DNA from 3 places in the Paenarthrobacter sp. NPDC090517 genome. Region 1 is predicted to be linked to each of the others. Evidence: predicted binding sites of a transcription regulator. Region 1 holds the regulator's gene; each other region holds the start of a gene.

Region 1 (9,563 bases):
CCCTGCCAAATCTCGTGCGGCTCCTCGAGGCCGCCGAAGAAGACGTAATTGGAATCGGACGCCGCAGGCTTGAGGCCCATGCGCAGCAACTCTGTCACAATCCGGTCGCGCTGTACCTTGATGTCCTCGACGTCGGCCATGAGGGCTTCGCGGTGGTTGAGTGCAGCCAGGGCAGTTGCCTGCGTGACGGCAGACAGGTGGTACGGGAGGCGGACCAGTCTGATGGCGTCCGTGACTTCCGCGGCTGCCGCCATGTAGCCGAGCCGGGCACCCGCCAGTGCGAACGCTTTACTCATGGTTCGCGAGACGATCAACCGCTCACGTCCAGGCAACAACGTCATGGCGCTCGGAGTATTGTCGTGCGCGAACTCGTGGTAGGCCTCGTCCACGATCACGATCGCTTGGCTCGCTTCGCCAGCCTCGTAGACGGCTTCAACAACGTCCAAGCTCAACCCTGTACCGGTGGGGTTGTTGGGTGAGCACAGGAACACAATGTTGGCACCCGTTTCCCGAACCTGCGCGGCGGCCGATTCGGCATCCAGCCCGTAATCGTCAGCACGCACCCCGCGGACATACTCTGTGTCCGTGCCACTCGCCAGGAGGGGGTACATGGAGTACGTGGGCGGGAACCCGAGCGCCTTGCGTCCCGGTCCACCAAATGCCTGGAGGATTTGCTGCAGGACTTCGTTGGATCCGTTGGCCGCCCAGATATTGTCTGGAGAAAGTCCGTGGCCAAGGTACTCGGCCAAGGCTTCACGTAGTTCGGTGAACTCGCGGTCCGGATAGCGGTTCAGCCCTGTAGCCGCAGCGGCAACAGCCTCGGTGATGGCGGCTTGGACATCAGCTGGGACCCCATGAGTGTTTTCGTTGACGTTGAGCAGGATGGGGACGTCAAGCTGCGGTGCGCCATAGGGGCTCAGTCCACGCAGGTTGGTCCGGAGGGGAAGTCTGTCAAGTCGCTCAAGCTGGTCACTCACCATCACAGTTTAAGGGGCAGCCGGGACCGCCGGGTAACTGTGACGCCAGGCCAGCGGATCCCGCGGGTGGTGGACAACTAGTTCGCAGGAACGAACAGCTGCTGGCCGGGCAGGATGCGGCCGCCACGGAGGTCGTTCAGCTGGATGATCTCCGCGATGACATCACGAGGGTCCCGCTCGGGCGCAGCCGCCCCGGCGATGCCCCAGAGGGATTGGCCCGGCTGAACCGTGACAGTGACTGCAACAGGCGGACGCAGTTGGGACTGGGAGTCCGACGCCTTGGCCGGGGAGTTGATAAAACCGGCGAGGGTCAGCAGCGCCGCCACCAACAGCATTGCCGGGATGCCGAAGAAGACAATCCGTCCCCGCCGGGTGAGACGCAGGCGAGTGGGTGCCTGAGTGGTGCGGAAATCAGCGAACGTAGTGATTGCGGACATGAGCTGAGCCCTTCTGAGCTATTGCCAGGTTCCGGGGTGCCCGGTGCTTGGCGGCCAATTCTTTGTGTTCCCGTCATCTGATTCCCGGTTGTTCGAACACTCTGTTCGAACATCCGGCGTCAGCATCTGGTTTATAGAACACATATTCGAACCTTGCTATGACATTTTTAGCACTTATCAACGAACGGTGTCGAGACTCGCTAGAACAAATGTTTGATAAACGCCTGTGCCTGCCCTACGTTTGAGTGAAGAAACAGCACTGTTTCAGTGGAACAGGAGGGTCTGACATTTTTTGCAGACCCGACAACCCCGGGCTCGCTTCGGGGCGAAATGGAAAGGCATTGGCGAACATGGCAGCGAAAGCCACGGGCGGCGGGGCACCCCTGCGGAGCCAGCAGCCTCAGAAGAGTCCCAAGAGCCTGACTGTCCGGCAGAAAAAGATCCTGGAGACCATCCAGCGGTCTGTCAATGACAACGGATACCCGCCCAGCATGCGCGAGATCGGCGACACCGTGGGTCTGGCCAGTTTGTCGAGCGTCACTCATCAGCTGTCCCAACTGGAGAAGCTCGGCTATCTCCGCAGGGACCCCAAGCGTCCTCGCGCCATGGAAGTCCTGATGCCTCTGACCCTGGACGGTGGCCCCATACCGGGCGTGGAAGCGCCCACCACCCTTCGCAGCGCGGGTGGCCTGAACGTAACAGAGCTGGCCAGTGCAAGTGATACCGCCATGGTCCCTCTGGTGGGCCGCATTGCGGCCGGTGGCCCCATCCTGGCTGACCAGACGGTGGAAGACGTGCTTGCGCTCCCCCGGCAACTTGTGGGGCATGGCGAATTGTTCATGCTGAAAGTGGCCGGCGATTCCATGATTGACGCCGCCATTTGTGACGGTGATTGGGTGGTGGTCCGCCGCCAGAACGACGCCATCAACGGCGACATAGTGGCAGCCCTACTGGATGACGAAGCAACCGTGAAGACCTTCCGGCAGCGGGATGGCCATACGTGGCTGCTCCCGCAGAACACCCAGTACGAACCCATCCTGGGTGATCAAGCCACCATCATGGGCAAGGTAGTTTCGGTACTCCGCTCCCTTTAGGCGCTCTACGAGGCCTTGGACGAGCCCAGACGCTCCAGGACGCCACGGACTACTGTTCGGTCGGTCGTTGCCCAGAACGGCGGCAGAGCGGCACGCAGGAAGCCTCCGTAGCGTTCCGTCGAAAGCCGGGAGTCCAGCACTGCGACTACCCCCTTGTCCCCTGTCGAACGGATCAGGCGGCCAGCGCCCTGCGCCAGTCGGATGGCAGCGTGCGTAGCTGATACGGCCATAAAGCCATTCCCACCTGATTGCGCCACTGCCCTGGAGCGCGCAGTCATCAGGGGATCATCAGGCCGTGGGAAGGGAATACGGTCAATGACCACTAAGCGGCACGAGCCACCCGGAACGTCTACGCCCTGCCACAGTGACATGGTTCCGAAGAGACATGTGTCGGGCTCATCGGCGAACTGCTTCACGAGGGCCGCCATGGTGGATTCGCCTTGGCAGAGGATATCCACGTCCAGCCGGAGCCGCATGGCGTCGGCTGCTTCTTCGGCCGCACGCCGCGAGGAGAACAGGCACAGGGCTCCCCCGCCGGACGCCCGGATGAGGTCTTCCAATTCGTCGAGCGCCTCGGGCGAGGTACCGCGCCCGGGTTTCGGGAGGTGCTTTGCCACATACAGGACACCCTGTTTGGGATAATCAAAGGGCGAACCCACATCGATCCCGGTCCAGCTCGGGGCGCCGTCGCCGATGAGGCCGAGGCCACCTGCTGCCGGTTCAAAAGCCGAGCCGATGGCTAGCGTGGCGGAGGTCAGCACTACAGTGTGGCCGGCAAAGAGCCCTTCGCGAAGCCGTCCGGCGACGCTGAGCGGGGCGATGTTAATTAAGGCCGGGGCAGTTTCATCAGGTTGTGAATACCCCTGCTGGGGGTCGAACGTGCTGTTTCGGGAAAACCAGACCACTTCGCGGTTCTCCTTGGCGGCCAGCATGCGTTCGCACAATTCCAGGATCAGCATGAGCCGTGAACGGGCCAGCTGCCGTCCGCCGTCGACTGCGTTTGATGAATCCGTCTTCGAATCCGAAAGCGCAGCGCGGGCGGCGTCCCGTAACTGGTCCAAGCAATCCAGCTGTTCATCGTTGAGGCCGTTGGGCAACAGCCCGTTGGGAACGCCGGCGATGGCCATATCCAGCCGCTCCGCTGCAGCGTTGAGGGCGTCCACTGTGATGGCTGTGTGCTTGCGGGCGCTTGATGCCGCAGCGTGAACCATGGCCACGGACAACTGGCCTGAAACGGCGCCGGTCACGCGGTCTTGTAGCTCATGTGCTTCGTCAACCACCACGACGTCATACTCAGGCAGCACGGCCAGGCCTTCAAAGGCGCTCACTGCCAGCATGGCGTGGTTGGTGACCACGACGTCGGCTTCACTCGCCCGTGAGCGCGCCAACTCGCTGAAGCACTCTTCTGCCACGGGGCACTTCTGAGCCCCCAGGCACTCCATGGAAGTCACGGATACCTGGCGCCAGGCCCTGTCAGTGACTCCGGGCATGAGTTCATCGCGGTCGCCGGTCGGGGTTTTCTCCGCCCATTCCCGAAGGCGGACTACTTCTTTACCCAGCTGGGATTGCGGCCCGCCCATGGAGGCAGCAAAGTGGGGAACGCTGGTGTCCTCGCCAAGGGAGAACAGTTGCCCTTCGGAAGGCTCTTCGCTGGGGAACCCGCCTTCGAGTTTCTGCAGGCACACATAATTTGCCCTGCCCTTGACCAGCGCCACATTGACCGGGCGCTCGAGGGCAGGGTTGATGGTCTCCAGCAACCGGGGAAGGTCCCGGCCGACGATTTGGGTCTGCAGTGCGAGGGTGGCGGTGGACACGAGAGTCGGTTTATCGCTGTCCATGGAATGGGCGATCAACGGAATCAGGTAAGCCAACGACTTACCTGTTCCCGTTCCCGCCTGGACCAGCAGATGCTCCCCGGTCTCGATGGCCCGGGTAACATGCTTGGCCATTTCGTGCTGGCCGGCACGGCTTTGTCCGCCCATTCCGGCAACAGCCCGATCCAACAGCTCGAGGGTGGTCTTCTCGCCCACCGATTCGACGGCGTCCGCCGCCACCTTCTCAACCATTACTGACGAACGACTCCAGTTCGGCGGCCAGGCCTTCGCGCACCATGACAACTACGCGGGTCCCGTTCTCCTCATGCTCAAGGCTGAGGATTTCCGAGTCGGAATTGTGCAGCTTGTTGATCATTTCCCCACGATCGTAGGGAATGAGCAGTTCAAGGCGGACGCCAGGCCGCGGGATGGACCGGCTGATATCTTCCAGCAGTTCCGCGATGCCCTGGCCCGTGCGGGTGGATACAACAGCGTGGCGGGGTTCTTTCTGCTTGAGGCGCTCCACCACAAAGGGATCCGCGACGTCCACCTTGTTGAGGACGATGATCTCCGGAACCTTGCGGGCGTCCACCTCGGTGAAAACAGCCCTTACCGCTGCAATCTGGCCCTCAGGGTCCGGGTGGGATGCATCCACCACATGGAGGATCAGATCTGCATCAGCAACTTCCTCCAGCGTTGATCGGAAAGCCTCGATGAGCTGGGTTGGGAGTGAACGAACAAACCCAACCGTGTCTGCGAGGGTATAGCCGATGCCGTCCGGGGTTTGCGCCTTGCGGACCGTGGGATCCAGGGTGGCGAACAAGGCGTTCTCCACCAGGACCCCTGCGTCAGTAAGGCGGTTGAGCAGGGACGACTTTCCAGCGTTCGTGTACCCGGCGATGGCAACAGAAGGAACAGCATTGCGACGCCGGTTGGCACGCTTGGTCTCACGTGCCGGCTTCATAGCGGCGATTTCACGACGCAGCTTAGCCATGCGGGTGCGGATTCGACGCCGATCAAGTTCGATCTTGGTTTCACCAGGACCACGCGAACCCATTCCAGCGCCTGCTCCACCCACCTGGCCACCGGCTTGGCGGGACATGGAGTCGCCCCAACCACGAAGCCTCGGGAGCAGGTACTCGAGCTGGGCGAGCTCCACCTGCGCCTTGCCTTCACGGCTCTTGGCGTGCTGGGCGAAAATATCCAGGATCAGCGTGGTGCGGTCAACAACCTTGACCTTCACAATGTCCTCAAGGCCGCGTCGCTGAGAGGGGGCAAGCTCAGTGTCCACCACCACGGTGTCGGCGCCTGTGGCCGCAACGATGTCTTTAAGTTCCTGAGCCTTACCGGAACCGAGGAAGGTCCCGGGGTCCGGCTTCTGCCGACGCTGGACGAGGCCATCCAACACCTCGGATCCCGCGGTCTCTGCAAGTGCTGCGAGCTCGCGGAGGGAGTTCTCCGCATCTGCCAGAGTCCCCTCAGTCCATAGGCCGGCCAGTACAACGCGCTCAAGGCGCAACTGCCGGTATTCGACCTCTGTGACATCTTCGAGCTCGGTTGACAATCCTGCGGTACGGCGAAGAGCGCGACGTTCAGCCAAATCTTCCTGGTCGCCGTCGTAGATGCTGTGTTCCTGGTCCAGGGTCGAAATCGCCTGAGCCTTGCCGAACACGCTGTTGGCTTCGTCGTCGGATGCCTGCGCAGGTACATCCTTGGAAAGAATCCGGTCGATCACGGCCTGGATTTGTTCAGGACTCATGTCCTGGGCGTCGGAATCGGATCCGGAGTGCTTCTGGGTGGTCATGGTCTCCTTAGACTGTTCGGCAATTCCAGAATAGTGCGGTTTGGTGCTCGATGGGGCGCTATTCGCGCTGGGCTGACGGGCATCGGCCAAAAGGGCCTCCTATGTGCTGAGCAGTCGGTGCCTCTCGGCGGCAGGGACTGCTGGGATGTGGCGTGGATGACTCCGCGGGAGGGTCCCTTGGCCAATGTGAGGATGCTCTGCCTGCCCCAACGATTGGCCGCGCAGAACCTGTAGGCCCAAAGCGGATGTGGGGAGGAGCGGTATCTTCAGAGCGTCCGGCTTCGTATACAGGAGTCGCCGGACTGAGCCAGAGGTGACCTGCCGGGCGGAAAGGCCAACCGGGCTGGAATGCCAAGCGGGCCTGCGTCGCGGGCGGTACCGTCAGACGCCTGATGACTGGGCGCCTATGGGCTGATTACTCGAAGATCAAGAACATGCATTCAACTTTAGCAGCCATTGTCAAACCTTCTGCGGAAGGAGGCGGTTTCCCAAGCCGACGATAGCCAACTAATCTGGCAAATTATGGAGTCTGCACACTATTTCACTGCCCAACCGGCCGGACCATTCACCCGCAAGCCACTCACTGTGGAACTCGCAGGAGCCCCACGCCGGTTGCAGACCTCGTCGGGAATCTTCAGTCCCGACGGCGTGGACAAAGGCACGGCGGTACTTTTCTCCGAGGTCCCGCCGCCGTCCCCGAAAGGTCACCTGCTGGACATCGGCTGCGGCTGGGGTCCGATTGCCCTCACCTTGGGGCTGATGGCGCCACATGCCCATGTTCATGCGGTGGATGTGAATGAGCGTTGCATCACGCTGACCAACGAGAATGCCGCGGCGCTGGGCCTCACCAACGTCACGGCCAGCCTCCCCCACGAGGTGGACCCCGCCGTCGAGTTTGACACCATCTGGTCCAACCCGCCCATCCGCATCGGCAAGGACGAACTCCATACGCTGCTGCTGACATGGCTGCCTCGGCTGGCTGCAGGAGGCAATGCGTGGTTGGTTGTTCAGAAGAACCTGGGCTCGGACTCCCTCCAGCGGTGGCTCGCCACCGAACTGGACAGCTCCTACACGGTCACCCGTGAGAGCACGTCAAAAACGTTCCGCATCATCCGTGTCAGGAAAGCGTCCCAGTAGCCACGATGACGGCCGGGCCACTAAGTTCAACATGCTCGCGGCCGCCTGCACCTGGGAAGAACTTCACACCCACGACGCCGCCGGGTACCCTTACGTGCCAGTCGTTGGGCGCCGTATCCCCCGCCCAATGACGAATCGCGACGGCGGCAGCGCACGCGCCGGTGCCGCAGGATTGCGTCTCCCCCACCCCACGCTCGTGAACACGCATAGTGATGGTTCCTACGCCGTCTTCCACCAATGGCTCCGCGGGAACCACGAACTCCACGTTGGTTCCATTTGCGGGCTTGGGGTCCACCACGGGGGCCTTGAACAACTCTGTGGCTGAAAGCTCGCTGAGCTCCGCAAGGGCAACTACCGTGTGGGGATTGCCCATGCTGACGGACAGGCCGGGCCGTGCCACTTCCAAACCGTCCGCACTTACCAGCGCATCCATGGCCTTGCTGGTGGCCTCCTTGGGAAAGATGAATTCCCAGGGGCCCATGTCCACGGCATAACCGTTGGCTGTCCTTACAACTTTTTTGACGCCGCCACGCGTGCCGATGGTGAGGGTCTGACCGGGGCCCAGGTCCACCAGGCCCTCAGCAATCAGGAAATGGACGAAAACGCGTACGCCATTGCCGCACATTTCGGAGAGCGAACCATCTCCATTGCGGTAATCCATGAACCACTCTGCTTGGGGATCCTGCTCAAGGGCGACACGACCTTCCGGGAGGAAACGGGAAGGAACTGCCCGGATGAGGCCGTCACCCCCGATGCCCACGTGTCGGTTGCACAAGTGCGCCACCTGCTCGGCCGTGATCTCATGGGCATCCCCGGGATCAGCGATAAGGACAAAATCATTGCCCGTTCCGTGACCCTTGGAGAACTCCAAGCCGGCGAGGCTGGAAGGCGGCATTGGAGCACCGGCAGTTGCGGGCTGCGGGGCGGGAACTGCGGCGGATTGATCCATGGATCTAGGCTACCTGCCACGCCTGTTTGGCCAGAAATTACAGCCGTTGGATCGTGGGCGCATTGACCTCATTGGCCGCTTTGGCTGCCTTAGCCACAAGCTCCGGATCCTGCCAGTCGAGCCAAGTGATTCGTGGATCAGCCCGAAACCATGTCAGCTGGCGCCGTGCGAACTGCCTGGTAGCCACGATGGTTTCCTCGGCCGCGGCACCCGCTGTCATCCCGCCGTCCAGGACTTTCAGGAACTGGGCGTATCCCAAAGCGCGCGAAGCTGTCTTGCCACTCCGCAACCCAACGGCGTCGAGTCGTTCAACTTCCTGCTGAAGACCCGCATCCACCATCCGATGCACCCTCAGTGCCAGACGTTCCCGCAGTTGCTCCCGATCAACCTCCAGGCCGATCTGGAGTGCCGGCTGGAAATACTCGCGCTGTGGCATAAACGAGCTGAAAGGGCGGCCAGTGACACCGTGCACTTCCAGAGCCCGGATAACACGCCGGGCATCTCCCAGGCGGGCGGCCGAAACAGGATCAACTACCTCAAGGCGCGCTCGCAACGGCGCAAGCCCTTTGGTTTCCCATTCTTCTTCCAGCTGACTGCGGAGCACCGGATCAGTCCCCGGAAATTCCAGCACGTCAAGCGCTGCCCGCACGTACAGCCCGGATCCGCCCACAAGAATGGCACGCTTTCCCCGTGAGTGGATGTCATGGATGACTGCGCGGCATTCACTTTGGAAGTCGGCCACACTGGCTTCCTGCGTGACGTCCATGGTGTCCAGCAAATGGTGTGGCACACCCCTGCGCTCTTCCACTGTGATCTTGGCAGTTCCGATGTCCATGCCACGGTAGAACTGCAAGGCATCGGCGTTGATGACCTCGCCGTTCAAGGCCAGAGCGAGGTTGACGCCCAGATCGGACTTACCGGAACCTGTAGGACCGACAACGGCGATGACACGTTGTAAGGGTTCCGGGCTGGACAACGACATGTGATCCTGGGTCACGTACTTAGGCGCGGCGAACCGGCAACGACGGCATGCCCAATGACACGCCCGCCTTGCCCGACATCGGTCCTGCTGCAGGGACCCCGCAAGAATCAGCCTGCGAACGATCCCAGGCATCGCCTGCACGGGAGCGGCGCAAGAAGTAATCTTCCACTGTTGCCGGATCAGCTACCAGGTGGAAGGCAGCGGCCTCAGTAATACTCACCGTGACGAAGTCACCCGGCCGAGGAGTTTCGGCTCCGGTCGGCACGGAGAAGTGCACCAGCCTTTGGTCCTTTGAACGGCCGGACAGCCGGTGTGTTTCGCCGGCTTTTCGTCCTGATTGCGCTGTGACCAGGACTTCCACCTTCCGCC
Region 2 (9,563 bases), on a different contig from region 1:
GGCCAGCTTCCCGAGCGCCCCTTCTTGGTGGCGGTAGTGGACGACGGCGAATCCGGCTGGCTGCCGCTGGTGGAACGCTGCCGCGACGCCGGGATTCCCGTTGCTTTCGAGCCTGCACCTGGTGCCGAAGGCCATGTAACCCTGGTGGGTGGAGGCCCTGGAGCCCTGGATCTGCTCACGGTGGGTGCCGTGGACGCCCTGCGCGATGCCGATGTGGTGTTTTACGATCGGCTTGCTCCCTACCAGGAACTGGCCGATCTGACCTCGGCTGAGCTTGTGGACGTGGGAAAGCAGCCCGGGCTTCACAAGGTGACTCAGAGGGACATCGAGAAGTTGATGGTGGAGGCTGCGCTGCTGGGCAAGAATGTGGTCCGACTCAAGGGCGGCGATCCATACGTGTTCGGCCGCGGCGGTGAGGAAGTGGCGGCATGTGTTGCTGCCGGCGTCCCGGTGAAGGTCATCTCCGGTGTCACCAGTGCCATCTCCGTTCCCGCTGCCGCCGGAATCCCGGTGACGCACCGCGAGGTCAGCCACATGTTCACCGTGGTATCCGGCCATGCGCCGTTGACCGAGAAGGAACACACCCACCTTGCCGGACTTGGCGGGACTATCGTGGTCCTCATGGGCATCGGCACCCTGCCCCAGCTGGCGGCCGGTCTCCGCCGAGCGGGGATGAATTCGGACATGCCAATGGCCGTGGTGGAACGTGGGTACCGCCCGGGACAGCGCACCACCATCGCTGACCTCGGTACCATCGAAACGGCAGCCACCGGCTGCAGCAACCCGGCCGTGTTGGTCATCGGCGAGGTGGTCCGGGTTGCTGAAGCCAACCGTAATCATGCCGAAGCATCCGCTGAACTGAGCCGACTCGCGGCTTCGCTCCTTGAAGCCTGAAGGTAAAAACACATGACTGTTGCACGTGCCATCGAAGTCCAGGACGCTACTGCCGCGCCGGAAGTTGCCGAAGCCGTAGAAGCGCCGTTGGATGGATTCCGAATCGGCGTTACCTCACACCGCCGCTCCCGCGACCTCATTGAGGCACTGGAGCGCCGCGGTGCGAGCGTGTTGCACGCCCCCGCCTTGAAGATCGCCCCTGTGCAAGAGGACATGGTCCTCATCGAGGACACCCGCACCATCATCGAGGCCAAGCCGGACATCTGCATCGCCACCACCGCCTACGGCATGCGTCGGTGGTGTGAGGCCGCTGATTCCTTTGGAATCGGCGAGCAACTCCTGGACACGCTGTCCGCCTGCCGCATGTTCGTCCGTGGCCCCAAAGCCCGCGGCGCCGTTCGGGCGGCCGGCCTTGCCGACGTCGGAATCAGCAGTGACGAAACCACCGCCACGCTGGTGGACATGCTCCTGGCCGAGGGCGTCCGCGGAAAGACCGTAGCCGTGCAGTTGCACGGTTACACGGACGTCCGCCAGCTTGAACGGCTCCGCATGTCCGGAGCTACTGTCTTGACGGTGACTCCGTACCGCTGGGTGAAGCCCGACGGCGAAGACAAACTGCCGCGTCTGATCGAAGCTGTGGTCAGCGGAAACCTCGACGTCCTGACCTTTACCAGTGCCCCGGCCGTGGACGCGATGTGGAGCACCGCCCACGAAATGGGCCTCTACCGCCAACTCATCGAAGCTCTCAAAGGTCCGGTGACTGTTGCGGCCGTCGGTCCGGTCACCGCTCAACCGCTGGTCGACGCCGGGCTCACCCCGCTGATCCCGGATCGCTACCGCATGGGTGCGCTCATCAGGCTGGTAACCGAACACCTTTCGCTGAACCACGTGCGACGTTTGGAAACCAAGAGCGCCACCATCGAGCTCCGTGGACGCTGCTTGCGGATCAACGGTGAGGTGGTGGACCTTGCGCCCGCTCCCCTCCTGCTACTGCGAGCGCTGCTCGGCGCGGGCGGGGCTGTCCTGTCCAGGGAAGCTCTCTCCGACCTCTTGGACCTCCGCGGTTCCGTACACGCATTGGACATGACGGTCAGCAGGCTCAGGTCTTCCCTTCCTGATGGCAAACTTGTGGAAACCGTAGTGAAGCGCGGCTACCGGCTGCGGGCTTAGGTGTGAATGTTAGCGATAAATGGCGGTCTTTTGCTGAGCTAAATGTCGCCCTGCTGGTCGAACTTTTCTCCGTCGAACTCTTCATTGTCACGGGTTCTCTACCGGAGGAGACTTGAGGCGACGGCATCCCATCTCGGACCGCCTGCGAGGCCACCCGGCTGCGGGGCCTCACAGTAGCTTGTAGTGGCCTGGTGGATTAATGAGTTCCATGACACCCCTCGAAAAGGCCGCTCAGCGGTCACGCCATCTCTTGCCCGTGCTGACTATCGCACTGATTGGATGTCTCGGCGGGTGCGAATATGAGCCTTACGACGCATCCCTGCCGTCTGCCAGTTCTCCGATGACGGAGGCTCACACGGTCCCACCGCTGCCTGAGAGCCGCGACCCTCGCACGGTCCCGCCGCTGCCGAAGAGTGGCGATATCGACGCCGGCACATACCTGGTCCCCGTCGACGGCTACAAGGAGCCTTTCCAGATCACCGTCCCAGGCGGCTGGTCTGCTCTCGACGGCAATAGCCTGGGCAAGGATGACCCGGATCACCCGGCTGAATGGGCCGTCCGCCTGACCCTTGGGTCCGCGTTCTATGTGTCGCAGGACGCATGCAACTGGAGGGGCGCCCTTGGCGATTTCGGTCCTGCGGACTGGGCCTTCACTAGGGCTATGGCGGCGCAGTCGTTTACGGCAAGCACTCCTCCTGTCAAGGTCATGGTGGGCGATTACTCCGGCTTCGAGTTCGACCACTCCGTCGAGGGCGACGTGGACATCCCGGCCTGCGACAGCGGCAAGTTCTGCATCCACTCAGAAATGATGTACCACTGCACACACTGGTACTCGACTCAGAATGAGCACGAGACCTACCGGGTGGTCGACGTGAACGGCAAGCGGGCTGTCATCGCGGTGGGCCATATCGACGAATCGATCAATCCGGAGCTGATGAGAGAGGCGCGCACTGTCTTCGACTCGATCGTGTTCGAGTCCTACAAGTGATCAGCTGATCCGGCGGCCGATCCCGCTCGCTGCCACGCTAGGCCGCCTTCACCAGGGGAAGCTCGTCCCAGTTGGTGGTGTAGCGGGGGCTGAGCATGTCGCGTTTCATGGACCAGTCCGGGCCGCCTTTGATGCCCGCATGGCCCAAACCGATGGATCCACGGCCATAGCGCTTACTGACCTGCTCGAGCAAGGGGCCTATGCCCCGTTCTTCATGCCGGTTCTCGAAGATTTCCAGCGGTTTCTGGTTGCCGCTGGGTCGGAGGTCCGTGACCATGATTCCAGCTTTGGCGTACCTCACGCCTTCCTGGATTTTTGGAACCAGCGCATGCGCGGCCTTGGTCAGCAACACCGGATCCGAGGTGGGCATTGGCAGCTTGACGTTGACAGTGGGGAACGATTTGTCGTTGGGGTTGTAGACCGATGTTGCGGCAAAGGCAGTCAGTAGCTTGGCTTGCAGGTCATGTTTGGCCAGCCTGGCACTGGCCATCTGGCCATAGACACTCAGTACCTGCCGCAGCTCAGCCGCTGAGGTTATTGGTGTGGAGAAGGATCGGGAGAAGATCAGTTGATCCCGTCCGATCCGTTCCTCCTCCATGGGGATGCAGGGGGTGCCTTGCAGTTCCAGCACAGTCCGCATCATGACGATGGAGAACTTGTCCCGCAATGCCACCGGGTCGGCACGGACCAGGTCCAGGATGGAGAAGATCCCCATCGCGTTCAGGCGTTTCGTGAGCCTGGTGGCGACGCCCCAGATTTCGATCACGGAGAGCCGTGCCATGAGTGCTTCGCGTTGGGGCTCCGGGATGGAGTCCCACCGGCACACGCCGTTGAAGGCCGGGTTGTGCTTTGCCCACTTGTTGGCCAGCTTGGCAAGCGTCTTGGTGCGCGCGATTCCTACGCAAACGGGAACCCCCACGTGTCGTTGGCAGGCAGCTTTGATGGTGCGCCCTAGCTCCAGCAGATCGTCGGGTTGCCCTTTGACTCCGAGGAACGCTTCATCAATGGAGTACACCTCCTGCCATGCTGAGTACCGGGCCAGGAGCTCCATCACCCGCGAGCTGATGTCTCCATAAAGTTCATAGTTGCTTGAGAGTGCAATGAGTCCCCATTCCTTGGCGCGTGGAGCAAGCTTGAACCAAGGCTCGCCGAGTCCGATTCCCAGTCTTTTGGCCTCCGGCGACCTGGTCACGGCGCAGCCGTCGTTGTTGGACAGGACGATCAGCGGCTTGCCCTCCAACGCAGGATTGAAGGCACGTTCTGCCGACGCATAGAAGCAGTTGATATCCACGTGGGCGATCTCCTGCATGCGATGCATGAGCGCTGGCTTGGACATTCCACTCCTTGGCTCGCACTAGCACGCGTGCCCGCATTCGAGTGTGAGACACGCCATGCATTCGAACATACATTCGAATACCTTCACTGTACCGCTAGCCTCTGACAAGAAGACATCCCGCCCGCCAGACTACGGAAGTCCGGCGGGCGGGATGCGACTACTACTGAAACCTAGGACATACCAGCCGGCTCCTTCTTGTGCACCAGGTAGATGGCACCGGTGGTCACATCTTCTTCGAGAGCCTCCAAGGTGCGTCCGCGGGTTTCGGGAACCTGCGTGTAGATGAAGATGAGGGCCAGGATTCCAACAACCCCAAAGAGGAAGAACGTTCCCGTAATACCCACGCCCGCCACCAACGTGGGGAAGAAGAGACCGAGGAGAGCATTGGCTATCCAGAGGCAGAATACCGACAGGCCGATCGCGAAGCCGCGAACATGCAGCGGGAAGATCTCGGACAGCATCACCCACACGGCGATGTTGAGGAATGTCTGCATGGATCCTACAAACGCAACCACCAGGAACAAGATGACGAAAGGACGTGCTGCATTGCCGACAGGCAGGACGATCGAGGCGATTCCGATGAGGAAGTGGCAAACAGTGGTCAGCGTGAATCCAAGGAGCAGGGTGGTGCGTCGATTGATCCGCTGCATGAGCGTCAGGGCAATGACGCCGCCGACAACGGCAATGACACCGGGGGCAATGTTGGCGATGAGGGCTGCACTTGAGTCGAAGCCGGCTTCGACCAGCACGGACTGGCCGTAGTACATGATCGAGTTGATGCCGGTTAGCTGCTGAGCCACACCCAAACCGATACCTACCAGCACAATGCGCAGGATCCACTTGTCCTTGAGCGCTGCCCAGGAGGTTGCTTTTGAAGCCCGTTCCTCATCAGCCAGGTGCTTCACGTCGGCCATTTCAGCCTCGGCTCGCTCCACGGATCGAATGGTCTTCAGCACTTCCAGCGCTTCTTGCGAGCGCCCCTTGGAAATGAGCCAACGCGGCGACTCAGGCATACGCAGCATACCGAAGAACAGAGCTATGGCGGGCAGGGCCGCGACCGCAAGCATGATGCGCCAGACTCCCCCGAACTCACCCCAGACATTGCCGATGATGGCGTTGACCACGAAAGCCGCGAGCTGCCCAATGACGATCATGAGTTCATTCCGCCCCGCAAGGGAGCCACGGATTTCATACGGGGCCAGCTCGGCAAGGAACACCGGGACCACGGTGGAGGCGCCACCGACAGCCAAACCGAGGATGACCCGCCCCAGGACCATGACTTCGAAGCTCGGTGCGAAGACGCAGGCAATGGTCCCGGCAAAGAACAGGACGGCCAACAGGATGATCGTCTTGCGGCGACCCCAACTATCGGACAAGCGCCCGCCGCCAACCGCTCCGGCAGCTGCTCCGAACAAAAGGGAGCTGGTGACGATTCCTTCCGTCAGCGGCGTCAATGCGAGGTCCACGGTCATAGGCCTCAGTGCGCCGTTGATAACGCCGGTGTCGTAGCCGAAGAGAAGACCACCGAAGGTGGCTATCAAGGCAACGAGGCCGAGGCGCTTTCTGTGCGGACCATTTGTCAGCGGAGGGAGGGAAGTGCCATCGGCGGCTCCCCGCTGCGTTTGTGTGGCAGACATCAAGACTCCTTTGTCGGTGTGTTGCGGGTCATATTCACCCCGCGCTGAATACAGACTAACGCGCGAAAGGCTTAAATGTAAGGTCAAACTAACAAATCGCTAAGATCCCGCCTTTCCATCATGGGAGGATGAGGACATGGTTATCGACAACCGCCATCGTTCGGCCACCCAAAGCGACGTCGCCAGGGAAGTCGGCGTCTCCCGAACCCTCGTGTCTTTTGCCTTCCGGGGCGCGCCGGGCGTCAGCGAGGAAACCAAACAGGCGATCTTCGATGCCGCAAAGCGCCTGGGCTACCGACCCAACGCAGTAGCTGCCGATCTCGCACGAAAGCATCGGTCCGCCGTCGGCCTCCATCTCCTGGACATCCGCAATGAGGTCTACGCCGACATCCTCAACGGCGTCCGCATGGCACTGCCGCAGGATGGCAACAGGCTCATCCTGAGTGTCTCCCGGTCTGTTGGCGGAGAGGACCACGGCGCTCTGGAATCACTAATTGAGGCGCGAGTGGGGATAATCATTGCCGCCACCCTGCTGGATTCGGACGAACGGGTCCATGAATTGGCCAGGATCGTTCCCATGGTCAGCGTAACGCGTCCCGTGGAGGGCGTGGACAGCGTCTATTCAGACGATGCCGCCGGCGCCCGCGCGGCCACCGCTCACCTCATCGGGCTGGGTCACACAAGAATCGCCCACCTGGCAGGGCCCGTCTACGACGGTCATACGGTCCGCAGGCGGAGTTACGCACAAACCATGCGCGACGCCGGGCTGAAGCCGCTATTGCTCGAGGCCGACGACTTTACGCAGGACGCCGGACAGCGGGCGGCCGCCAAATTGCTCGCTATGACTGACCGGCCAACGGCGATATTCACCCACAATGACCAGCTCGCCCTGGGTGCCCGCGAGGCTGCGTACGCCAAGGGTCTTTCATTGCCGTCCGAGCTTTCCCTGGTGGGATACGACAACTCGAGGACCTCCGGACTCCACGGCATCGACCTCACATCGGTTGACCTCCACGCTGTTGAACTCGGTCAGATTGCGGGAACCGTTGCCTTGGAACGCCTCAGCAATCCCGATGGGCCCGCCGCAGACAGGCGCCTCACACCGCAGCTCGTGGTGCGAAACTCGACCGCCCCGCCGGTTGCATACAGTCAAATGTGATGCAGGCACGTGGTAGCGACACCCCAAATGGTCAGCTCCGACATTGCGGGGACGCGAATGTCCGGGTACTTGGGATTGTCGGCCTGCAGGACAACGCCCGCAGGCGTGACCCGTAGCCTTTTGATGGTCAGCTCGCCGTCAAGGACCGCTACGACGACGGAGCCGTCCTTGGGCTCGAGCGCCCGGTTGACGATCAACTCATCGCCGTCACTGATTCCGGCGCCCTCCATGGACTCACCGGTCACCCTCACTACGAATGTGCTGGTGACGTCCTTGATCAGGTGCTCATTGAGGTCGATCCGACCATCAAAATAGTCCTGCGCGGGCGACGGATACCCCGCCGCCACCGGGATAGGCGCCAGCAGTACTGACATAAGGGAAAAGCCCGCATCTATCACGCGGGGGCCGACTATCACGCCCACAACACACCTTTATTCGAATATATGTTCGATAGTTCAGTGTACAGCGGATGGCGGACATTGTGCCCCTAGCCTTCACCCCCGTCACCGGGTGGTGGTCGTTCCCGCGTTCGGATCTCACTGCTGCGAGACCAGCGCTCTTGGGTGACTAGTGAACCACGCGGTACCGCACGTGCGTTACCAAGCTGGTCGCGCGCACCTGGGTCTGCTCCAGCTGCAGGTCCCCCACGCCGTCGAGCAATCGCTCGCCACCACCCAGAACCATGGGTGAAATGTGGAGCCGCAGCTCGTCCATGAGCCCGGCCGAAAGATACTGGCGGGCAGTCTGCGCACCCCCGGCAATGGCTACATCTTTGTCCCCGGCAGCCTCGCGGGCCTGCATCAATGCCGATTCGATGCCGTCGGTAACAAAGTTGAACGTTGTTCCGCCTTCCATCTCCAACGGCTCACGCCGATGGTGGGTAAGGACGAAAACCGGTGCGTGATACGGCGGGTCCTCGCCCCACCAACCCCGCCATTCCGTGTCCCACGCCGCGGGTCCGGGCCCCGCAAACATGTTGCGTCCCATGATGAAGGCACCGGCCGCGAGGATCCCTTCAATCTCAGGCGCATTCGCCTCCGGCTCTTCGAACATCCACCTGTGCAGGAGCTCTCCGCCGTCGCCCAACGGCTCCTCCACGCGCTGGTTGGGCCCGGCAACAAATCCATCCAGCGAAACAGTCAGATCGCATGTGACTTGGCTCATGCGCCCATCATGCCACCACCGGCCCGCAAGGGTCAGCCGGTGCACTATCCCACCTTGAAACCACCGTTGCTGTGCAGCACCTGCCCGTTGATCCATGAGCCTGCATCCGAGAATAGGAAACGGACCAGGTTTGCCGTGTCTTCCGCGGTTCCCAAGCGGCCGGCCGGGGTGGCGGAGGTCCCCCACTGCCGGATTGACTCGTCCATCCATCCGGTGTCAATTGGCCCGGGATTCACCACATTGGCCCGAACACCACGATCAGCCAGTTCCACCGCGGCGGCCGTGACAATCCGGTCCAAGGCGCCCTTGCTGGCACCATAGGGCAAGTTATGAACAGTATGGTCGCTGGTCAAGGCGACGATCCGCCCGCCAACTTCCCCATGCTCAACAACGGGGAGTTGCTCAGCGAAGGCTTTGATCAGCAGCCAAGTGGCTCTCGAATTCACAGCGAAATGCCGATCCCAGCTCTGTACCGAGGTACTGAGGATGGAGCTGTCCACCGACTCGCAATGCGACATCACCAGACCGCGCACCGGGCCAAGGCAAAGTGCGGCAGTGACCAGTTCTGCCGGCACCGCCGGATCACTGAGGTCGCCGGCTGCAAGCTCGACGGCGGCCCCCAGTTTGCGGCACTCGGCGGCTATTGACTCCGGATCGTCGGGAGACGCCTCAAGCCCCAGTCGCTGATCGTAGGGCGTCCAATAGTTGAGAATCAGGTCCCACCCGTCACGAGCCAAGCCCAAGGCCATGGCCGCCCCGATGGAACGGCGCCGTCCCACGCCGGTCACCAAAGCTACCTTTGTATCTGCTGTCATGCTCCGACTCTATGTGCCCCGCGCGGAGCCGGATGTGATCCACGTTATTACCGGCCGGTAAACACCAAGCTACGGATCCGCCAAAGACGGCAACAGCGGCGAAACACCCGCGAAAAACCGGCCCCCTACGCTGTTGATCAACAGCAGGTCACATGAGCGAAAGGGCCAAACATGTCCGCCATCCCGTCCGCACCTTCCCTCCACATCGTCATTGCAGGCGCCGGTCCCGCGGCCCAGGCTCTGGTGCGGCGACTTGCCGGAGCGTCCGAATCCCGGCAGCGCGCTTTCCACGGAACCATAACTGTGCTCAGCAACCGCGACGAGTGCCCGGACGCCCTGTTGGAACTCGCTGAACTCCCCCAGGTCTCGGTCCGCTTCGGACAGGCGGCCAGCTTCATTG
Region 3 (9,563 bases), on a different contig from region 1:
CACGGCTACGAAGTAGAGGACCAGAGCGGCAAGGAGGTTGACGGCCTTGGAAGCCAGCACGGTGCGCTTGGCCCGCTTCCAGCCATTTTCGACGGCGGACACCAGACCACGACCCTCGCGCAGCTCATCCCTGATGCGTTCGAAGTAGACGATAAACGAGTCAGCGGTCTGGCCAATGGCCACGATCAGACCCGCGACGCCTGCCAGGGAGAGACGATAGTTTTCCGTCCATCCAAGGATGGCAATGGCTAGATAGGTCAGCACACCGGCCACCACAAGTGACGCGATGGTGACAAGACCCAACGCGCGGTACTGGAACAGGGAGTACACGACCACCAGCAACAGACCGATCATGCCTGCCAGCAAGCCGAGGCGAAGTTGGTCGCCACCGAGAGTGGCCGAGATCTGCTCCTGTGATTGGATCTCGAAGCTGATGGGCAGTGCACCATACCGCAACTGGTCAGACAAAGCCTTCGCAGACGCCTGGGTGAAGTTACCCGTGATCTGCGGCTTGCCATCAGTGATGACAGCAAGGGCCCGCGGGGCGGAAAGTACTTTGTCGTCCAGGACGATCGCGAACTGTGACTTGGGATCGTCACTACCCTGGGCCTGCGCTGCAGCGTAGAACTGGTTGAGGCGTTCGGTGACGGCCTTGAACTTTGCCGTTGCATCCGAGTTGAAGACAATGTTGACGCCCCAGGAATTCGTCACGGAGCCCTGGGCACCCTGGACCTGGGTAAAGGTGGAATCGCTGATGTCCTGGCCTTTGACCTCAACGGGCCCGAGGATGTACTTGATCGCCGGAGTCGTGGCAGTGGCCGCCTCGCAGGTTACAAGCGGTTTGGCGGGATCTGAGCGGTCGCGCTTTTCCGGTGACGGATTCACGCAGTCGAGCGCTTCAAATTCCTTCTGGACTTCCGGGGTGATCCAGTTGACATCACTCGCGTTGGCCGGCTCGGCCGTCGGCTTGTTCAGCTGATCCTCAGGAGTGCGCTGCTCGGCCGGTATAGCCGCAGGGTCGCCATAGGTGATGACCGGGCGGAAGTTCATGTCGGCCGAAGCCTGAATCAGGTCGCGGGTTTCCTTCGACGGTGTTCCCGGAAGGCTGACCACCACGTTGCGGCCGGACTGCGTGCTGATTTCGGCTTCAGCAACACCGGAGCCATCCACTCGCTGCCGAATGATGGCAACTGCCTGGTTGAGTTGCTCCTCATTGATCTCGCTGGAACCCTCCACCCGGGGTGCCAGGATCATCTGGGTTCCGCCTTCAAGGTCCAGAGCAAGCTTCGGAGCCCAACTGGCATTGCCAGTCACTACTCCGCCAGCAAGGACAGCGGTTAATACAACGAAAATTGCGCCAAGCCAGGTCAGCACCCTGCGGGCTGAGTTTTTGGGGCCGGTCCGTGCCATTATCGATCTTCCTGTTATCGCCGGACAGCCGCCGGCCAACGCTGGTAAGCGTCTGCCGGCGGCTCTCCGCTGCCGTAGAAGTTGCCTTGCGCGGTGTCGCCGCGACTGACGGTGCTAGTTGTCCTTCTTGTCCTCTTTGTTGAGGCGCGCGATGGTTTCTTCCGGTGTCTCGACGGCGGCAGGAGCCTCAGCCTCTGCGGCTGTCAGGGAAGAAGCGTCATCCGGGACAACCGGTGCTTCCTCGGGGGTGGTTTCAACCACCTTGGTGACTGCCTGGCGGTGAACCGTTGCCTGGTTACCCGGGGAAAGTTCGATGACGACCTTGTTCTCAGCTTCGTCGATGGACACGATGCGGCCAAAGAGACCGAAGCTGGTCATGACGTCGACACCAGGAGCGAACTTGGACTGCATTTCAGCCTGCTGCTGCTGGGTCTTCTTGTTGCGGCGGAACATCATGAAGACAAAGAGTCCAAGCATGACGAACAGCAATATGGTCATTGGATCCACAGGGAAGTTCCGTTCTGTACTTACGTTTTGGTTCACGGCAACGTCCCTGGCAGATCCGCATAGCGGGCATGGATCAAGGACTCGAACGTGCCGAGCGTCATACCAGTCTAGTGGGAAAAGCTGAACAGAGCGTGTTAACCGACCGTATCTATGCTTTCGGCGTGGTTTTCGTCCTCACCGAACAAGGCGAGGGTCTCTTGGCCAAAGACTCCGGCCGGTACTGCGTAGCCGAGGTGGGTCCAGGCGGACGCCATCGCGATTCGGCCCCTCGGAGTCCGTCCCAAAAGTCCCTCACGTACAAGGAACGGTTCAGCCACGGTCTCCACCGTTTCTGGTTCTTCGCCGACGGCAATAGCCAACGTGGACAAGCCAACAGGGCCACCGTTGAACTTGGTTATCAGGGCTTCAAGAACGGACCTGTCCAGCCTGTCCAAGCCGCGTTCGTCTACTTCGTACATATCCAAGGCAGCTGACGCCGAACGGGCATCGATTTGCTCGATGCCATGCACAAGCGCCCAGTCACGCACACGGCGCAGCAGCCGGTTGGCTATACGCGGTGTTCCCCGTGACCGACCGGCGATCTCGGTGAAACCAGCGGAGTTTACCTTCAAGTCCAGAAGCCCGGCAGAACGGCGGAGGACAAGTTCGAGTTCGGCCACGGAATAGAACTCAAGGTGCCCGGTGAAACCGAACCGGTCCCGCAGGGGGCCCGGCAGAAGTCCTGCGCGTGTGGTGGCACCTACCAGGGTGAAGGGAGGAAGCTCCAGCGGGATCGCAGTTGCGCCTGCTCCTTTGCCCACCACGATGTCCACGCGGAAATCTTCCATGGCCATGTACAGCATTTCTTCTGCTGGCCTGGACATGCGGTGGATTTCGTCAAGGAACAGGACCTCGCCCTCCGAGAGCGAGGAAAGGATGGCTGCGAGATCCCCGGCGTGCTGGATGGCCGGTCCGCTGCTGATACGCAACGGTGCGTTCATCTCCGCGGCGATGATCATGGCAAGGGTGGTCTTGCCGAGTCCCGGAGGCCCGGACATCAGCACGTGGTCGGCGCTGCGGCCACGCATCTTCGAAGCCTCAAGCACCAAAGCCAACTGCTTGCGGACCCTATGCTGTCCTACGAAGTCGTGCAGGTTCTTGGGACGGAGAGCAGCTTCAATGACCCGCTCTTCCGGTTCCTCGCCCCCGCTGACGAGTGACTGCTCAGCCACGGCTGCCTACGCGGTTGCCTGCGCGCGCGCCGTCCTGGCCAAGCCAGCGCAGTGTAGCCCGAAGTATTTGGGCTACGTTTCCTGCGTCCACGAGTTCCGGCGAGTCCGCCATGGCTTTGTCGATGCTGCCGTTGGCGTCCTTCTCGGACCATCCCAAGCTGGTCATGGCTGCGACTACCTGCGGCTTCCATTGCGCGTTCGGGGCTGCGGCGGGAGCAGTACCCGCGCCGGTTCCGTGCGGAACCAACTTTCCGGCCAGCTCGAGGACAATGCGGCCGGCAACCTTGGGACCAATGCCCGGCACCTTGGTAAATGCCTTGCTGTCACCAGTGTGGGCCGCCACCCGGATGGCTTCCGGTTCGTGCACGGCGAGAACAGCCAAGGCCAAACGCGGCCCAACCCCGCTGACACTGAGCAGGACGTCGAAGACTTCGCGTTCGTCGTCGTCGGCAAACCCGAACAGCGTGAGTGAATCTTCACGGACGATCATGGAAGTGAAGAGCTTGGCTTCGGTTCCTGTTTTGAGGTGGCTCAAGGTCTGCGGAGTGGCGAAGACACTCATACCCGCACCGTTGAGGTCGATTACAGCGGTGGACAAACCAACGTGGGCTACGGTTCCACGGAGAAAACTGATCAAGACCCGGCTCCTGAAATACTGCCTGCTCCGTCACCGTGAAAACTGCGGCCAAAGCGGACTATCCGAACATATCTACGAATACCCTAGCAAGGGCGGCTGACAATCACCGTTTGCGGCGCGCTTTTGCTTCGGCTTCGGCCCACGCTTTCTGCGCGGGAGTGAGCCCGCCCTTTCCGTTAGCGCCACCAACCGAGCCCATTCCACTGCCTGCGCGCCAAGCGTGGGTGAGGGCCAGTGCGAGGGCGTCAGCAGCATCAGCCGGCTTGGGTGGAGCATCCAGGCGCAGAATCTTGGTCACCAATTTGGTGACCGCATCCTTGTTCGCAGTCCCGCTGCCGGTAACCGCGGCTTTCACCTCGGAAGGTGTGTGCAATGCGACCGGGATGCCGCGGCGTGCTGCCGCCACGATGACGACGCCCGACGCCTGGGCTACGCCCATCACCGTGCTCACATTCATCTGTGAGAAAACACGCTCGACGGCGACGACATCCGGCTTGTGCAGGTCCAACCATTCGTCAATGGCCTGGGCAATGACCAGCAAACGCTTGTCCAAGGTCAGCTCGGCAGAGGTGCCCACCACTCCGACTGCCACCATGGTGGCCCGGCGGTTCCGCTCAATGTCCACCACACCGATGCCGCAACGGGTAAGGCCCGGATCGACTCCCAATACGCGAAGAGTCAAGTCCGGGCCTTCCTGATGGCTGTAAACCTGCTGGTTGTCAAAGTTGTTGCGCTGCACCCACCCGATTACTCGGCGTCGAGGGCGGCCTGCACTTCCTCGCTGAGGTCCGCGTTGCTGTAAACGTTCTGGACATCGTCCAGGTCTTCCAGCGCATCCACGAGCTTCATGAATTTCTTGGCGCCGTCAACGTCCAAGTCCACCTGCATGGACGGAACGAATTCGGCTTCGTCAGTCTCGTAGTCGATACCGGCTTCCTTCAAGGCATCACGGATGGCCTGGAGATCGGAGGGCTCCGAGTGGATTTCCCAGTTTTCACCGCTGTCCTTGACTTCCTCGGCTCCGGCATCAAGGACAGCCATCAGGATGTCGTCTTCGCTGAGGCCGTTCTTGGGCAAGACAACAACACCCTTGCGCGCGAAGAGGTAGCTCACGGAACCGGGATCGGCGATGGTGCCACCGTTGCGCGAAATCGCCAGGCGCACCTCGGAAGCGGCACGGTTCTTGTTGTCGGTCAGACACTCAATCAACAAAGCCGAACCCTGGGGACCGCGGGCTTCATACATGATCTCGGTGTAGTCCACCACTTCACCGGTGAGGCCCGCACCACGCTTGATGGCGCGATCGATGTTGTCGTTGGGTACCGAAGTTTTCTTCGCCTTCGTGACTGCGAGCTCAAGGCCAGGGTTGCCGGCAAGGTCCGGTCCACCCATGCGCGCAGCAACTTCGATGTTCTTGATCAGTTTCGCGAACGACTTTGCACGCCTGCCGTCAATGATGGCTTTCTTGTGCTTGGTGGTCGCCCATTTGGAGTGGCCTGACATGCTTTACGCTTCTCCTCTGATCATTCGAATAAAGAGTTCATGCACGCGTTTCTCTCCCGTCACTTCCGGGTGGAAGGAGGTGGCCAGCAGTTGGCCGGAACGCACTGCAACAATTCTAGCCACTCCATGCAATGTAGCCGTGTGGCTGGCGTGGTCGGGATCAACCTGGGCAAGGACTTCCACGCCCGGACCAACACGTTCCACCCAGGGGCCGCGGATGAATACCGCGTGAACGGGATCCACACCGGATTCACCGGCACTGAAATCCAAGCCCTTGAAATCGAGGTCGGTTTCGAAGGATTCGCGTTGTCTTCCGAAAGCGTTGCGGCGGACCGTAATATCCAGGCCGCCGAAAGTCTGCTGGGGGTTTCCGTCAAGGTCCGTAGCCGGGTCTGCAATTTCATTGGCCAGCAGGATCATGCCGGCGCAGGAGCCGTAGACCGGAAGGCCCTCCGCGATGCGCTTTTGAAGGGGGTCACGGACTTCGAAGATCCGGGAAAGCTTGTCTATGGTGGTGGACTCGCCGCCGGGGATAATCAGGCCGTCGATGTCGTCGAGCTCTGACGGGCGGCGAATACCCACGCCGGTGGCTCCAGCGGCCTCAACAGCGTGGATATGCTCGCGGAAGTCGCCCTGGAGAGCCAGCACGCCTATTCGGAGTCCTGCACCCACGCGTGACGAAGCGTCGGAAAGGGGGTTGGTCATTGGTCCATCATAGTGGTCCAAGCCCTCAGTAACCCTGTGTCCGGCCGTCGGGCGCTGCCGTCAGGCAGGGTTCCATGCCCCGACTGGGATATATTACAGAGCATGCTTTCCTTCAGCGTTCCCCTCGGCAAGCTGGTCCGCACACTGTCCCGCCTCCGGGGTGGAGGCTCAGCTTTTCCCGGTCTGGTGGTCGAGAAAATTGACCCCGGCTTCATGCAGCGAACGCTGGCGTCGCTCCCCCTCGGTGTAGCCGTGGTCAGTGGCACCAACGGTAAAACGACTACTACCAAGATGGTGGTGGAACTCCTTGAAAGCCAAGGCTTGAAGGTCTTCACCAACCGCAGCGGCAGCAACTTCACCCGAGGTGTGGCCGCATCGCTCCTGGGCGATGTGGATTGGCGTGGACGACTCGATGCGGACATCGCCATCCTGGAACTCGATGAAGCCCACGCCGTGCACTTCGTCAACAAAGTGGAGCCACGCTTCAGCCTTCTTTTGAATGTCCTGCGCGACCAACTGGACCGCTTCGGCGAAATCGACAAAACGGCCCGTTTGCTGGAGCACATCGCCTCCAAGACGACAGACACCGTGGTCCTCAACCGCGAAGACCCCCGAGTAGCCCGGATTGCCGCTGCCCTCAACACTCTAGACGCCGTTCACCACCCCGAAATCAGGTACTTCGGACTCGATGAATCGTTGCGCAGCACTTTCCCGAACGACGACGAAATGCGCACAACGGGCATTGGTCCATCCCCGTCAGGCACCTCTGTTGCCGCAGAAACCGGTGACGACGTAGACCTGCCGGCTGCCGACGTCGTACTCCGCCGGGTAGGTGCCCAGGACGCTGACTTTGAGTTCGATGACGAAACCGTCACCACATCCATGAAACTGCGTGGTGTCTACAACATCTTCAATGCTGCGGCAGCATTGTCGCTGGCGCGGGCCATCCTGGGAACCGGGCCGGTGGACACGCCCAAACTCGTGAAGGCCTTGGGAGAAGTTGCTCCCGCGTTCGGCCGCGGCGAAAGCCTCACGGTGGACGGCCAGCCCTTGGAATTGGTGCTCGTGAAGAACCCCAGCGGTTTCCGACTAGGGCTTAAGTCCTTCCCTGCCGGCGGGTATGCCACCATGATTGCCATCAACGACAACTACGCCGACGGGAGGGACATGTCCTGGCTCTGGGACGTTGAGTTCGATTCCCTGAGGGAAGACGGCGTGGAAGTCCTCACCGGAGTCCGCGCGTACGACATGGCGCTCCGCCTCCAATACGACGACGTGCCCTTCGGGGTGGTCGAACCGGACATCACCGCAGCACTGCGGACTTTTATTGACGGCTCGCGAGGCAAGCCCAAGCGCATTTTCTGCACTTACACCTCCATGCTCGCCATACGCCGTGAACTGGCCAAAATCACCATAGTTGAGGTGGTCTCATGACCTCGGAAGCACAGCCCCAGCCGGAAACCCAGCCGCACCCGGACGCTCAGCCCCAACTGGACGCTCAGCCCAGCAAGGGAACAATCCGCGTCCTCCAGCTCTACCCGCGGGAAATGAACATCTACGGCGACTGGGGCAACGCCCTTGTCCTGAAGCAACGGATCAAGTGGCACGGCTATACGCCGGAGTTGCTCGAGTACAACGTGGGCGACGAGTTCCCGGACGACGTCGACATTATTGTGGGCGGAGGCGGGCAGGACAGTGGACAGCTCGTCATTCAGGACGATCTGCAGGCCCGTGCTGCGCAGTTGAAGCAGCTCGCGGATGAGGGCGCCCCCATGTTGGTGATTTGTGGGCTGTACCAGCTTTTCGGCAGGTTCTTCAAGACCAGCACGGGGCCCGTCATTCCCGGCATCGGCATTCTTGACGTCGAAACCCACGGAACTGACGAGCGTCTCATCGGCAACGTAACCATGAAATCTGCCGAATTCGGCGACATCCTGGGCTACGAAAACCACAGCGGGCAGACAACCTTGGGTCCCGGCGTCGACCCCCTCGGCACTGTTACCAAGGGCGCTGGCAACAACAGCAAGGACGGGCATGAGGGCGCCCGCTACAACAACATCGTAGCGAGCTACCTGCACGGTTCATTGCTGCCGAAGAATCCGGCCATTGCGGACTTCCTGATCCGGACGGCAGCCGAACGCAAGTTTGGAGCGTTCGTGCCGGGAACGCCCGACGACGGTTATGCCCGCCTTGCGCGCGAACACGCCGCACGCCGGCCGCGGTAGGCGCTACTTTTCCTTGGTGATCAGCAGTTCATGGGCGCCGGCACTTGCTGCGCCCATGGACTCAACCACCGCTTTGGTTCGCTGGTAGGTCTCGGCATCGGCCGCGGGGGTGGCGCAGACTCCCTGGGGTGCATCGCTGGCCACGGAGCACCAACGATAAGGATCGCGAACGATCACTGACGGTGCCCAGGCGAGGTCCGAAGCAGTCCAAACACCTGCGGCGTTCTGGCTGAACTGCGCCCTGACCAGCAGGCCTTCATTATTGAGGACGTACCAAGGGGACAGTTCGGTGACACCGTTGCCCAGCCCGTACACAATCCAGGTGCCCTTGTAATTCTCGATCGGCAGCACCGAGTGGGTGTGGTGCCCATAGATCATGGTGAACTGGCCGCTGTCCACCAACGCGTGAGCAACTTCCTGTTGCTGGGCATTGGCTTCGCTGGCGTACTCGTCACCGGCGTGCATGACGCCCAGGACAATGTCGGCTCCCAACGCCTTCGCCTGTGTTGCCTTCGCAATCATGGCCGCTGGATCCAGTTCGTCAACCAACCACGGGTACTCAGGGATCTGCCCGTTATGGCCGTACGTTCCAATGATCACCGCCACCTTGGCAGCGTCCGTTTGGAGCATGAGTATCTCTTTGGACTCCGCTTCCGTCCGGTAGGAACCCGTGTGCTTCAAACCCGCCGCGTCCAACGCGTCCAGCGTTCGGAGCAAACCTTCGGTACCGCGATCAATGGTGTGGTTGCTCGCCGTTGTGCAGGCCTGGTAGCCAACTTCCTTGGAGGCTGTGATGATCTGTGGTGGGACGTTGAAGGAAGGGTAGGCAGAGAAAGGCCCTTCCGGGGTAGCAACGGGGGTTTCCTGATGGCAGATGGCGAGGTCGCTGTTACGAATGTAGCGACGCTGCCCCTCGAGGAGCGGAACGAACGTATAGCCGGGCTGACCAGCTGCGGCAGCGTCCGCTCTCGCTTGTTGCCAGAGCTGGGTATGCACCAACATGTCGCCTGTCACCGTGATGGAGGTGCAGCGCAACTCGGGGCACGCGGGCCCCTTGCCTGGAGTAGGGTTCGGCGCGGGTGTTCGGGCTGGGCTTGGGCTCTCGATCGCCGGGACGGAAGTGGCGCTGCTGCGGTTCGCGTCATCATTTTCCGCTATGACTCCGCAAGCGCTAAGCAGTAGGGATATGGCCGCGGCGCTCAACACGAGTGCCGCCTTGCGAGGACGGAACCATCTCCCGGAAAATGTGATTTTGCCCATGGCTTTCATCCTACGGCGGAAGCTTTGAGGAAGCCGGGCGTGCCGCTCTTGAGGACACGATTCTTACGTGAAAGAGTCACTTCATGACTAACCCACTCCTGAGCC

The links. Region 1 encodes LexA, which represses DNA repair genes until DNA is damaged. Its sites were predicted from a motif close to TCGAACANNTGTTCGA; they were not measured.
Region 2: the regulator LexA is predicted to act here: its motif matches at 4,450-4,465, upstream of ACIQTW_RS13710 (Y-family DNA polymerase).
Region 3: the regulator LexA is predicted to act here: its motif matches at 3,828-3,843, upstream of ruvA (Holliday junction branch migration protein RuvA).

The regions. Positions count from the first base shown of each region.
Region 1 is NZ_JBIVXN010000006.1:45,590-55,152, forward strand. Features, by position in the region: gene ACIQTW_RS17365 (histidinol-phosphate transaminase) at 1-977, opposite strand, end outside; gene ACIQTW_RS17370 (LysM peptidoglycan-binding domain-containing protein) at 1,055-1,414, opposite strand; gene lexA (transcriptional repressor LexA) at 1,765-2,508, shown strand; gene ACIQTW_RS17380 (ATP-dependent DNA helicase) at 2,514-4,574, opposite strand; gene hflX (GTPase HflX) at 4,567-6,126, opposite strand; gene ACIQTW_RS17390 (class I SAM-dependent methyltransferase) at 6,649-7,263, shown strand; gene dapF (diaminopimelate epimerase) at 7,244-8,212, opposite strand; gene miaA (tRNA (adenosine(37)-N6)-dimethylallyltransferase MiaA) at 8,250-9,194, opposite strand; gene miaB (tRNA (N6-isopentenyl adenosine(37)-C2)-methylthiotransferase MiaB) at 9,214-9,563, opposite strand, start outside.
Region 2 is NZ_JBIVXN010000004.1:18,515-28,077, forward strand. Features, by position in the region: gene cobA (uroporphyrinogen-III C-methyltransferase) at 1-894, shown strand, start outside; gene ACIQTW_RS13700 (uroporphyrinogen-III synthase) at 907-2,064, shown strand; gene ACIQTW_RS13705 (hypothetical protein) at 2,264-3,052, shown strand; gene ACIQTW_RS13710 (Y-family DNA polymerase) at 3,090-4,388, opposite strand; gene ACIQTW_RS13715 (sugar porter family MFS transporter) at 4,559-6,025, opposite strand; gene ACIQTW_RS13720 (LacI family DNA-binding transcriptional regulator) at 6,162-7,184, shown strand; gene ACIQTW_RS13725 (LexA family protein) at 7,175-7,606, opposite strand; gene ACIQTW_RS13730 (dihydrofolate reductase family protein) at 7,752-8,348, opposite strand; gene ACIQTW_RS13735 (SDR family oxidoreductase) at 8,393-9,163, opposite strand; gene ACIQTW_RS13740 (FAD-dependent oxidoreductase) at 9,335-9,563, shown strand, end outside.
Region 3 is NZ_JBIVXN010000001.1:387,849-397,411, forward strand. Features, by position in the region: gene secD (protein translocase subunit SecD) at 1-1,410, opposite strand, end outside; gene yajC (preprotein translocase subunit YajC) at 1,525-1,908, opposite strand; gene ruvB (Holliday junction branch migration DNA helicase RuvB) at 2,052-3,128, opposite strand; gene ruvA (Holliday junction branch migration protein RuvA) at 3,121-3,765, opposite strand; gene ruvC (crossover junction endodeoxyribonuclease RuvC) at 3,869-4,447, opposite strand; gene ACIQTW_RS01785 (YebC/PmpR family DNA-binding transcriptional regulator) at 4,513-5,268, opposite strand; gene pdxT (pyridoxal 5'-phosphate synthase glutaminase subunit PdxT) at 5,272-5,973, opposite strand; gene ACIQTW_RS01795 (Mur ligase family protein) at 6,076-7,407, shown strand; gene ACIQTW_RS01800 (type 1 glutamine amidotransferase) at 7,404-8,198, shown strand; gene ACIQTW_RS01805 (CapA family protein) at 8,202-9,467, opposite strand; gene ACIQTW_RS01810 (M3 family metallopeptidase) at 9,542-9,563, shown strand, end outside.